Regions from separate parts of the Caballeronia sp. M23-90 genome, predicted to be linked through region 1. Evidence: riboswitches for the same ligand, from Rfam matches in the RefSeq annotation. Region 1 holds a riboswitch; the other holds the start of a gene.
What was found. A riboswitch is a leader RNA that binds a small molecule or an ion and turns the genes downstream of it on or off. The one in region 1 is predicted to bind manganese.

Region 1 (4,492 bases):
CCGCCCTATTCGCCGCATCGCGCGGCGCCCCAACGTGGTGACAACATCGGGCTGACGTTCATCAACGAGGCGACCGGCAAGCGCGCGTTCTACGCGCCCGGGCTCGGCGCGCTCGAACCCCACGTACTCGAAGCAATGAACGGCGCGGACCTGTTGCTGGTCGACGGCACCCTCTGGACGCCGGACGAAATGATCGAACTCGGCCTGTCGAAGAAGACCGCCGCCGACATGGGCCATCTTGCGCAAACGGGGCCGGGCGGCATGATCGAGGTGCTTGATTCGATCGAACGTACGGGCGTGCGCAAGGTCCTCATTCACATCAACAACACGAATCCCATCCTGATCGAAGACGGTCCCGAACGGCAGCGGCTCGCCGAACACGGCATCGAAGTCGCCTTCGACGGAATGGCATTCGATCTTTGAACATGCATTAGCGCTTCGCAGGAGAAACATGTGAACGGCCCGAATCACGCAGATACGCAAGACGCCGGCAAAACTGCCTGGACCCGCGAAGAATTCGAGGCGCAACTTCGCGCGAAGGGCACGGCGTACCACATTCATCATCCGTTCAACGTGAAGATGAACGAAGGTGGTTGCTCGCGCGAACAGATTCGCGGCTGGGTGGCGAACCGGTTTTACTACCAGATCAACATCCCGCTGAAGGACGCGGCGGTCATGTCGAACTGTCCCGATCGGGAAACGCGGCGGCGCTGGGTGCTGCGCATTCTCGATCACGACGGTTACGGGGATGACGAAGGCGGCATAGAAACATGGGCACGCCTGGGCGACGCAGTCGGCCTCACGCGCGACGAACTCTGGTCGCTGGAACAGGTGGCGCCCGGGGTGAAATTCGCCGTCGATGCCTACGTCAACTTCGCGCGCCGTGCGCCGTGGCAAGAAGCGGTGTGTTCATCGCTGACGGAAATTTTTGCGCCGCAGATCCACAAGGACCGGCTTGCGACATGGCCCACGTGTTATCCGTGGATCGAAGCCGACGGCCTTACGTATTTCCGCTCGCGCATCTCGCTTGCACAGCGCGACGTCGAGCACGGCCTGCAAGTCACGCTAGACTACTTCAGGACACGCGAGCAGCAGGAACGCGCGCTCGAAATCCTGCAATTCAAGCTCGACATCTTGTGGTCGATGCTCGACGCCATCGAAAAGGCCTTTCCCCAATGACATCGCCAGCGCCAATGCTCAAGCTCAAGGGGATCTTCCGGCTGCAGTGGGAACCGGCGCAGGACGCACACGTGCTGCTCTATCCTGAAGGCATGGTCAAGCTCAATCAGAGCGCTGGCGAGATCCTGAAGCGCTGCGACGGCACGCGCGATATCGACATGCTGATCGCCGACCTGGAGCAAGCGTTCAATACTCAGGATCTCGGCGGCGAAGTGAGGTTGTTCATTGCCGAAGCCGAGCGTCGTGGATGGCTGGAGGAAGCGACATGACCGCAAGCGTCATTGCCCCGCCGCTGTGGCTGCTCGCGGAACTGACCTATCGATGCCCGTTGCATTGCGCGTTCTGCTACAACCCCGTCAACTACACGGACCACAGCACTGAACTCACGACCGACCAGTGGATCGGCGTGCTGCGTGAAGCGCGTGCGCTCGGCGCGGCACAACTCGGCTTCTCCGGGGGCGAACCGCTGTTGCGCGATGACCTCGAAGTGCTCGTGCGCGAAGGACGGCAACTGGGTTTCTATACGAACCTGATCACATCGGGTATCGGTTTGACGGACAAGCGTCTCGACGCATTGAAGGACGCAGGCCTCGATCACATCCAGTTATCGTTCCAGGATTCCACGCAGGAGCTCAACGACTTTCTCAGCAGCACGCGCACGTTCGACCTGAAGAACCGTGTTGCAAGGTCGATCAAGGCGCATGGTTTCCCGATGGTCCTGAATTGCGTGCTCCATCGATACAACCTGCCGCACGTGGACAAGATCATCGACATGGCGCTCGCAATGGGCGCGGAATATCTGGAGCTCGCGAACACTCAATACTATGGCTGGGCGCATGCGAACCGCGCGCAACTGATGCCTACAGCCGAGCAACTGAAAGAAGCCGAAGCGGTGGTCGAGCGGTATCGGGAGAAGATCGGGCATCGCTGCAAGATCTACTTCGTCGTGCCCGACTACTTCGAGACGCGGCCGAAGAAATGCATGAACGGCTGGGGTTCGGTATTCCTCGGCGTGGCGCCCGATGGGGCCGCCTTGCCGTGCCACACCGCGCGTTCGCTTCCGGGCCTGACGTTCCCGAACGTCAAGGACACGTCCGTTCGCGAGATCTGGTACGAAAGCGATGCGTTCAACCGCTTTCGCGGCTTCGACTGGATGAAGGAGCCATGCCGAAGCTGCGAAGAGAAAACGATCGATGCAGGCGGTTGCCGCTGCCAGGCCTATTTGCTCACGGACGACCCGGCCAACGCGGACCCGGTCTGCGATAAATCACCCCATCACGAAACGGTGATCAACGTGGTGCGCCAGGCTGCGGTACAACGCGAACCTGAAGAACATCCGATCATTTTCCGCAACGACAGCAACTCGCGCCGGCTGCGCTCGACCGTCTGAGAATAGACCGGTCAGCTCACATATCCGAGGTGCTCGGCCAGAATCACCGAGCCGATGGCGACCAGGATCAAGCCGCCCGCCACTTCCGCGCGCTGCCCGACCGCGCGGCCCAAGAAGCGTCCCACCATCACGCCGATGGTCACCATGATCAGCGTCGCAAGTCCGATGGTCGCAGCCGTAGAGAAAATATTCACATCGATAAAAGCGAGTCCCGCGCCCACCGCCATGGCATCGATGCTCGTTGCCAAGCCCGTCGCGGCGAGCAGCCAGAAACCGTGACGCACGGGTTTTTCGGCCTCGGGCGTGGGCGTGCTGAAGCCAGAGCGAATCATGCGCAACCCGAGCACGAGCAAGAGCCCGAAGGCAATCCAGTGATCCCACGACATGACGTACGGGGCCGCGGCCTTGCCGAGCGCCCAGCCGACGAGCGGCGTGATCGCCTCGATGACGCCAAAGATCAGGCCGGTTCGCAGCGCCTCGCGCATACGCGGACGGCGCAACGTCGCGCCTTTGCCGACAGCGGCGGCGAAGGCGTCCGTCGACATGGCGAAGGCGAGCAGGATGGTGGAAGCGATATTCATGGGGACAATGATCATGTTCGGGTCGGGACAGGAACATACGATGTCTCGCCGAGCCCGACCGGTCGCGGCGTTACATCGATGGTCTTGCCAACCAGAATACAGATCGGTTGCTCATGCCACGGTTCGATCGAACCAAGCGTGTTGACATGAGCGCTTCCAATGGCTGGAAGCCGGCTACTCCCCAAGGACGGACAAAGGCTATCACGTTCGAAATGAATTTGTAATCTTCTCCAGGTTTTTTTAGTGTCCGTACATCAGGCACAGCCGATGCGCCTCCGCTCTGGTTGACCACCACCACGCGTTTTCCGCGAAGTCCTGGCCCGTACAAGGTGGCCAGCCCAGATCCGCGCCTTCGATCCGATACAGCCGCGATGCCAATCACGATATCCATGCTGACGACTGAAAGCCCTCCCGGCGCAAAACCGTCTGCACGCCGGACGAGGCGCGCGCCATGAGATCCGGCCTGCCACCTGGAACAGCTTCGCGAAAGCGCCGCGGCCGGTATCGATGGACAGCGCTCAGCATGGCAAATTCCCTGTCACGCTATCCGCTCCTTGCCGGGATTGCCGGAACTGCCGTTGCGGTCGTCATGGCAGGCTTGTCGATCGCCACGTTGTACCAGGGCCGCGAAGAAGCACTGAGCCACGCCAGGGAGACGTCGGCCAATCTGGTGTCGATCATTGGCGGCGATATTGCCCGCAACGTCGAAATCTACGATCTGTCGCTTCGCGCCGTGGTCGATGGCGCGCAGGACGCGAGCATCATGGTGCTTCCGCTCAATCTGCGCCGCCGGATTCTATTCGACCGCGCGACCACGGCGGCGTACATAGGCGGCAGCTACGTTATCGATGCCCGCGGCCGCGTCATCATAAAAGAAAACCCCACGGCCACGCCGCCCGAAACCTTCGCCGAGCGCGAATATTTCCTTGCCCATCGAAACAACCCATCGGTCGGCCTGTTTTTCTCGCATCCCTACTTGACCCACGCAAACGGCGCGGCGATCGGCATGAGCCGGCGTATCAATGCGCCGGACGGATCGTTTGCCGGCATCGCGTTGCTGACCGTGAACCTCCAGTATTTCCGTTCGCTCCTGGACAAGATCGAAGTCGGCCCGAAGGGATCGATTTTTATCGTTCAGGACGATGGCGCGTTGATCGTACGAAAGCCCTTCCTCGGCGAGGATATCAATCGCAACGTCGCCGGCTCAGCCACGTTCGCCCGCATGAGGCATTCGAGCTCGGGGTCATACGTGGCGAAATCGCCTGTTGATGGGGTCGAGCGCATCTTCACGTTCGCGCACGTGCCGGGCACGCCGTTTATCGTGGGCGTGGCGCCCGCGCAG
Region 2 (7,810 bases), on a different contig from region 1:
GTTCAACGGCTGCGCGGATCGCGACCGAGCCTAGTTGCGGCGCTGTAACGCTTGCGAAGTCGCCCTGGAAGGCGGCCATCGGCGTGCGCGCAGCCGAGACGATTACTACAGGATCAGCTACGGAATCATTCATGCTTCAGCTCCTTGATCACACCTTCCACAATGGCGGGGACATCGCCGAGACGGGCGGCATCCGAGGCAAGTACATCGTTTTCCGCTGAATGCGCACCGCCGCGAGCCAGCGCCGCGATGCAATGCTGATAGGTCGGCTCGACCTCGTCCGGCCCGCTGATCATCATGCCCATGTTGCGCACGCGGCCGTCGTGAACGCCGTAGGTCCAGCCGTGCACGGTGATTTCCTGACCACGCGCCCATGCATCGCGCAGGATGGTCGTGTGGCACACGTTGACCGTTTGCTCGATCGTGTTCAGCTCCACAAGCCGGCGATTCCTGGCGATGCCCATTGGCCATTCTTCGAGCAGCGAGGCGTGTTTGTCGCGTACGTCCTGTACGTGACGCAGCCAGTTGTCCGCAAGACCGACACGCGTTCCAACGAGCGCCGCACCCACGCCGGAACAACCGTAGTGGCCGACGACCATGATGTGCTTCACCTTCAGCAGATCAACGGCAAACTGGATCACCGACAAACAATTGAGGTCCGAGTGCACCACCACGTTCGCGATGTTCCTGTGCACGAACACTTCACCCGGCGGCAAGCCGATGATCTGGTTCGCCGGTACGCGCGAATCGGAGCAGCCGATCCACAAGTATTCGGGCGCTTGCTGATGAGCCAAGCGAGAGAAATACTCGGCATCTTCGGAGAGTTTGCGCTCGACCCATTGCAGGTTGTTGTTGAACAAATGCGAGAGCGGGTTGCTGTCTGGATTTTCAGTATTGTCGATGTTTGACATGGCATTCAGTGCTGGTAGGTCACGCGGGTTTCATGCGGCGGCGCATGCGGCAGGTGCGCCGTTCAGAAAACGCTCGGGATAGCGAACGCTGAAACGGTTGCTGCGTTCGTAGGGGAAAAACTCGGCGAGTTCGCCGTTGAGGATCTGTTCCTTATGCTTTTGCCAGAGAGCCGGATCGAAGAAATCGGCATGGTGTTTCATGAAGACGTCGCGCACTCGCGGATCGCCGAGCAGGAACGTTCCATACGTTTCCGGAAAAATATCGTGCGGCCCGACGGTGTACCACGGCTCGCCCGACATTTCCTCTTCTTCGGTGCGCGCTTGCGGCACATGGCGCACGTTGCAATCGGTCAGGTATTCGATTTCATCGTAATCGTAGAACACCACGCGGCCGTGCCGCGTGATGCCAAAGTTCTTGTACAGCATGTCGCCGGGAAAGATGTTCGCCTGCATCAGTTGCTTGATGGCGTCGCCGTACTCCCTGATGCCATGCTCGATCTCGTGTGGCGTGCCGTTCTGCAAATACAGGTTCAGCGGCGTCATGCGGCGTTCAATATACAAATGCCGGATCACGAGCTTGTCGCCTTCGTATTCGATCATCGACGGGATTTCTTTCCTGAGTTCCTTGAGCAATGCATCGTCCAGACGGGCTAACGGCAACGCGACGCTCGAATATTCGAGCGTGTCGGCCATGCGCCCCAGCCGGTCATGGCGCTTCACCAGCCGGTACTTGTCCTCGACTTTCTCGCGCGTGGTCTCCTTCGGCGGCGGGAAGTTGTCCTTGATCAGCTTGAACACATAGGGGAACGATGGCAACGTGAACACCAGCATGACCATGCCCTTGATGCCCGGCGCAAGGGTGAATTTATCGCTGGAATGCGAGAGGTGATGCAGCAAGTCACGATAGAACAGATTCTTGCCCTGCTTCTGCAGTCCCACGGATGTATAGATCTCCGCCTTCGCTTTGCCCGGCATGATGGTGCGCAGGAACTGCACATACGCCGACGGCACCTCCATATCCACGAGAAAGTACGAATGCGAAAAGCTGAAGAGGATCAGCACTTGTTCGCGTTGCAACAGGACCGTATCGAGGGCGAGCAGACCTGGTTGCGCGTGACGCACGGGCAAGACGAACGGCAGGATCAGGTCGCCGTTGATGATCCGCCCGATCATGTACGCCGCCTTGTTGCGGAAGAACAGGGACGACAACATGTGGATCTGGAAATTCGGTGCCGCCTCGAACTCGCCTAATGCCTCGGTGATGGCTCGCATGACGCATTGAACATCGCGTTCGAGGTCTTCAAATGCAGGCTCGAGCTGGAAGTTCGTGACAATGCGCGCGAGCGTTGCAGCGAGCCCGTCCTTCTTTGGGTAATACGCGCGATACGTCGGCTTGGCGGCGGGTTCATCGTTCTCGATGTATTCCGTCGATATGGCCGGCCGCACAAAGATGAAGTCGTTATTGAAATACGACCTGTGCAGGATCTTGCAGCACACGGAGTTGAAAAACGTCTCGGCGCATTCGGGTTGCCGATGCGTCGTCAACAAGCCGATGTAATGCAGCTTGATCTGCTGCCAGACTTCATCGTCTATGTTCTCTGCGTCGTATTGGTCCTGCAGACGCGTCACACATTCTTCCACGCGATCGTCGTAGGACGTGATGCGCTCGCGCGCCAGGCGTTGCAGCGCATGCCAGTCGCTTTCTTCGAATAAATGCTTCGCTGCGATCGCAGCATCGCTGAAAACGCGATAGTGACGATCGAACCCTTCGAGCAGCGTTTGCGCGACATCGAAGCCAATCTGCGACGACAGCAATCTGGGAAAGTGATTCATATCGACCCTGCACTTCGTGTGGTGTCGCGTGAGGTGCGTTACTCCCTGTGCATTCAAACCGGGCGATATTGTATCGCCACGGCCGTTCATACCGCCTTCGCGCGTTTCTCCGTGGCCGGAGAAGCCGCAGCCATCTTGCGTGCGCGCTTTTCAGCACTCGCCGAAAGCAACGCACGGCCTTGCGTTTCGTACGCAGCAAGCTCGGCGAGCGTCGCGTTCAGGTCTTCCAGTTGCCGCTCCAGCACCGCGCGATGTTCCGTGATCGTGTCCAGGAACGCGTGCAACTGCGCGACGGTGCCCGTGGGTGAATCGTAGAGATCGAGCAGCCGGCTGATTTCCGACAGCGTAAACCCGAGCCGCTTGCCGCGCAGCGTCAGCCTCAGGCGCGTGCGGTCGCGCGCCGAATAAACGCGCCGCACACCGTTCGTGCCTTCGCGCGCCGGCGTGAGCAAACCCTGATTCTCATAGAAACGGATCGCGCGGGGCGTGATGTCGAATTCACCAGCCAGTTCGGTGATGGTGTAACGCGTGTCGGTCATTTGAAAGTAGGGAAGCGCTGAACGGCTTTTGACAACCGCTGTAAAATACAAGTTAACGTTAGCGTCAACTTGGCGGCATTGCAAGAATCGACAACCCGGAGACCGACCCGCATGAATCCGCTCGAACAACAACTGGATTACGTTTTCGCCGACCGGCTTCCCGAACCCGGCCGGGCGATGGAAGTCGCGCCCGGCGTCTTTTGGGTACGCATGCCGCTGCCGTTCGCGCTCGATCACGTCAACGTCTGGGTCATGCGCGATGAAATCGATGGCGTAAAGGGCTGGACCGTCATCGATTGCGGTATTTCAGACGAAACCATCCGCGCCAGTTGGGAAAGCGTCTTCGGTACGTTGCTCGACGGCTTGCCGGTTTTGCGTGTGATCGTCACGCATTGCCATCCGGATCATCTGGGCCTCGCCGACTGGATTTGCAATGGCGGCGAGCAAAAGCGCTGGGGTCCGGTAAGACTCTGGATGTCGCACGGCGAATATGCAATGGGCCGCGTCATGTCCAGCGGCGACGGATCGGATGCAGGCGGCGAGCGCGCCGCACAGCACTTCGCGCGACATGGCATGAGGGACCCGGCATCGCTCGAAGCGTTACGCAAACGCGATACGTATTACCCGAAGCTCGTTCCATCCATACCGCAGCATTTCCGCCGACTGCGCAACGGCGACATGGTCAGGATTGGCGGGCGCGACTGGGAAGTAATAACGGGTTTCGGTCATTCGCCCGAACATTGCGCGTTCTATTGCGCGGAGACCAACGTGCTGATTTCCGGGGACATGGTCTTGCCGCGCATTTCGACGAATGTGTCCGTGTTTGCTATCGAACCGGAGAGCAATCCGGTGGCGCTGTTCCTGGAATCCCTCGGCCGATACGAAGCGTTACCCGCCGATGCGCTTGTCCTGCCTTCCCACGGCAAGCCGTTTCGCGGCATGCATACGCGTATCAGGCAGCTTCGCGACCATCACGCGGCGCGGCTCGCAGAAGTGCACGAGGCGTGCGCGGCGAAGCCGCAAAGCGCGGCGGACATTGTGCCGATCATGTTCAAGCGTCCGCTCGATGTACACCAGATGACTTTTGCGCTCGGCGAAGCGCTGGCGCATTTGCACTTGCTCTGGCTGAAAGGTGAACTGGTGCGTCGTACGAATGAAGACGATGGCGTAATCCGTTTCGCGCCGGCATGAAAAAACCGGGCGCTTTTTATAGGGCGCCCGGTTTTTCAAAGAGCAACAACGCTTACTGCACGGATACGGTCGAAAAGTTCTGCCGTCCAAACGGACTGACCCGATACCCGCTCACGTTGGCTTGCGTCAGCGCGGACGCGGTCGGATAGCCGAGCGGAATCCACAGCGCCTGGTCGTGGATGATCTGCTGCGCTTCGGTATAAGCCTTGGTCCGCTTGCCGATATCCGCCGATGCCTTGCCTTCATCGATCAAACGATCCAGCGTCGGGTCGCAAAAACGCGCGAAGTTGATGCCCGAGCGCACGGCGGCGCAACTGAACAGCGGCGAGAGATAGTTGTCCGGATCGCCATTGTCGCCAGCCCACCCCATGAACAACATGTCGTGCTGGCCTTGCTTCGCTTCCTTGATCAGCTCACCCCATTCGATCACCTTGACCTGCGCCTTCACGCCGATCTTCGCCAAGTCCGCCTGCAGCAATTCTGCGCCGGCCTTCGGGTTCGGATTCAGCACGCTGCCGTTCGGACGCACCCAGATGGTCGTATCGAAGCCATTGGGATAGCCTGCATCGGCGAGGAGTTTTTTCGCGCGATCGACCGAATACGCGTACGGCGTCACCTGCTTGTCATAGCTCCACGTGTTCGGCGGGAACGGATTCACGGCGGCCGTCGCCGTGTTCTCGAAGACCGTTTTCAGGTACGTCGTGCGATCGAATGCCTCGTTCAGCGCCTGGCGGACCTTGGGGTTGTCGAGCGGCTTTTTCTGCGTATTCAGCGCCACGAACGCCGTCATGAACGCCGGCGTTTCGACGACCTTGATCGAGCCGCCTTTCTTCGCATCGATCACATCCTGCGGCTTCGGCGACAACGCGATCTGGCATTCACCCGCCTTGATTTTCTGCGCGCGCACGGAGGCGTCGGGCGTGATTGCATAGATCAACCGGTCGACCTTCGGCTTCGCGCCCCAGTAGGCCGGGTTCACGTCGTAGCGGATCACGGCGTCCTTGGTATAACTCTTCAATACGAACGGACCCGTGCCGATGGGTTTCGCGTTCAGATCGGTTTCCTTGCCGGCCTTGAGCAATTGATCGGCGTATTCGGCCGAATAGATCGATGCAAAACCCATCGTCAGAATGGGCACGAAGGTCGCGTTCGGCGTGTTCAGCACGAACGTCACGGTATTGTCATCGACCTTGGATACCGACTTGATCAGCTTCACCAGACCCATCGATTGCGCATGCGGAAAGCCGCTTGCGCCCGCCACCTTGTGCCACGGGTTGCTGTCCGAAAGCATGCGATCGAACGAAAACACGACGTCATCGGCCGTCAATTTCCGCGATGGCTTGAAGTAATCCGTGCTCTGGAATGCCACGTTCGGGCGCAGGTGAAACGTGTAGGTCAGGCCGTCGGCGCTCACATCCCACTTCTCGGCGAGCGCGGGCGTGACCTTCTTCGCGACTTCATCGTAGGAGACGAGTGTGTTGAAGATCACATCCGCCGATGCATTGGTCGTCACGAGCGAGTTGAACTGCACGACATCGAAGCCGTCGGGACTCGACTCCGTGCACACGGTAAGCGGTTTTGCTATCGCGAGCATCGGTATTACGGCCAGGACTGCGGCTGCGAGCATTCTGAAGCGCATGGAATCTCCCGTTTTTGATGCTGTTGTCGGTTAGTCGGTTAATTTTCGTCATTTTTCGATGCAGGCAGCGTTGCGACTCGTTGCGACTTATTGTACGGCGCGCTCCGGCGCACGGTCCTGCGCAACAAACCCGCGTCGGCGTAGCTTACTGAAACGTTATTTCCGCTACAACGACCGATTGGGGATATCGATATGGGACCGATCCCGCCCGGCTGCGTCGCCTTGCCTAATCCGTAGCCCCACGCTAAACTCATGCCCGTCTTTGGGGAGTAGCCTTCCTTCCGCAATGGGAGGAGGACGCGTCAACATACTCGGCTGGTGCCGTGGCGCGTTCGACCGGTCAGGTTTGGCGAGACCATGGGTGCATCTTGTCGTTCACGGTCGGACGGCGCGGGATAGCACCCTGGTTCGCTGACGTCCGACCGTGAAATCATCGTGTCTCCAAAACAAAAATACCCCACTCCGGTCACAAGCCTCTCCTTGCGCAGCGGTCGCCAGTACCCTTCGTTGCGAGGTGCGGCATGACCATGCTCTTCCTGCAACTCGCACTCATGCTCGTGGTGATTCTGGCGGCATCGGAATTGTTCACCAATGCACTCGAGCATCTCGGCGAAAAACTCGGTATCTCCGAAGGCGTCACAGGTTCGCTCTTTGCGGCCATTGGCACGGCATTGCCTGAAACCACCGTGCCGATCATCGCGTTGCTGGGCGCCTCGGCAAATCGTTCGGTCAACGAGGAAATCGGCGTCGGCGCCATTCTTGGCGCGCCGCTGATGCTCGCGACGCTTTCCACCTGCCTGATGGCCATTGCCGTGATCAAGACGCGCGGCCTGAAGGGTCTGGTCACGCCTGAACACACGGGTTTTACCCGCGATCTCAACTTCTTCCTCTGCGCGTTCATGATTGCAGCCGGCGCGATGTTCGTCCCGCATCACGCGTGGCCCGTGCGCGCCTTGTTCGCCGTCGGCCTGGTCGGCGTGTATGTGGTGTATGTGATCACGACGTTTCGCGCATCGGCCAGTCTGGTCGAGAAAGGGCACGGCACCGAGGCCCCCGAGCGCCTGCTGATCGCGCGTGTGGGCTTGCCGACGACGCTTGCGACCATTGCGCTACAGATGCTGATCGGCGTTGCACTGCTAGTTGGCGGGGCGAAGGGGTTTATCGCGGGCGTTGAAGGTGTGTCGCATGTGCTGGGGATTTCGGCGTTGCTGCTTTCGCTGATCATCATCCCGATCGCGACCGAACTGCCCGAAAAGGTGAACAGCATCATCTGGGCGCGGCGCGGGAAGGACACGCTCGCGTTCGGGAACATCACCGGCGCAATGGTGTTTCAAGGCACGTTGCTGCCGGGTATCGGCATCATGCTGACGCCTTGGGAACCGCGCGTTGAAGTGCTGACCGGCGTTTTCATCACGCTTGCCGCCGCCGCATGGCTGCGGTTCAACGCGAGAAAAGGCGGGATCGTGCTATGGGCGCTGCTCGTGAACGGCGGCCTGTACGCGCTTTATCTCGGGTTGACGCTGGGACGGTAAGTCATCGCAGGTGGCGGCGTGCGCCTCGGCATGCCGCCAGTTCGCGCGCAAAAAAAAGCCCGCCGAAGCGGGCATCAATCACATTGCGCGTCGCACTTACCGCGCATCTGTTGTTGTCCTGCGTTGTCTCTTCACTGCCGCATCAGAGTCGTGCTGCCTGCTGAT

Region 2: it holds a riboswitch for manganese, as region 1 does, so the genes downstream of both, ACRXB1_RS22955 (sodium:calcium antiporter) here and mntP (manganese efflux pump MntP) in region 1, are expected to answer to the same signal.

Annotation. Positions count from the first base shown of each region.
Region 1 covers NZ_JBSIPA010000475.1:290-4,781, forward strand. Annotated here, with positions in the region: partial or broken gene pqqB (pyrroloquinoline quinone biosynthesis protein PqqB) at 1-423, shown strand, start outside; gene pqqC (pyrroloquinoline-quinone synthase PqqC) at 454-1,179, shown strand; gene pqqD (pyrroloquinoline quinone biosynthesis peptide chaperone PqqD) at 1,176-1,448, shown strand; gene pqqE (pyrroloquinoline quinone biosynthesis protein PqqE) at 1,445-2,569, shown strand; gene mntP (manganese efflux pump MntP) at 2,581-3,150, opposite strand; yybP-ykoY riboswitch at 3,166-3,345, opposite strand; gene ACRXB1_RS30320 (cache domain-containing protein) at 3,674-4,492, shown strand, end outside.
Region 2 covers NZ_JBSIPA010000270.1:472-8,281, reverse strand. Annotated here, with positions in the region: partial or broken gene ACRXB1_RS22985 (acetyl-CoA C-acyltransferase) at 1-133, opposite strand, end outside; gene can (carbonate dehydratase) at 126-911, opposite strand; gene aceK (bifunctional isocitrate dehydrogenase kinase/phosphatase) at 942-2,744, opposite strand; gene ACRXB1_RS22970 (MerR family transcriptional regulator) at 2,831-3,283, opposite strand; gene ACRXB1_RS22965 (MBL fold metallo-hydrolase) at 3,395-4,474, shown strand; gene ACRXB1_RS22960 (ABC transporter substrate-binding protein) at 4,527-6,113, opposite strand; yybP-ykoY riboswitch at 6,366-6,537, shown strand; gene ACRXB1_RS22955 (sodium:calcium antiporter) at 6,635-7,645, shown strand; gene ACRXB1_RS22950 (flagellar protein FliT) at 7,788-7,810, opposite strand, start outside.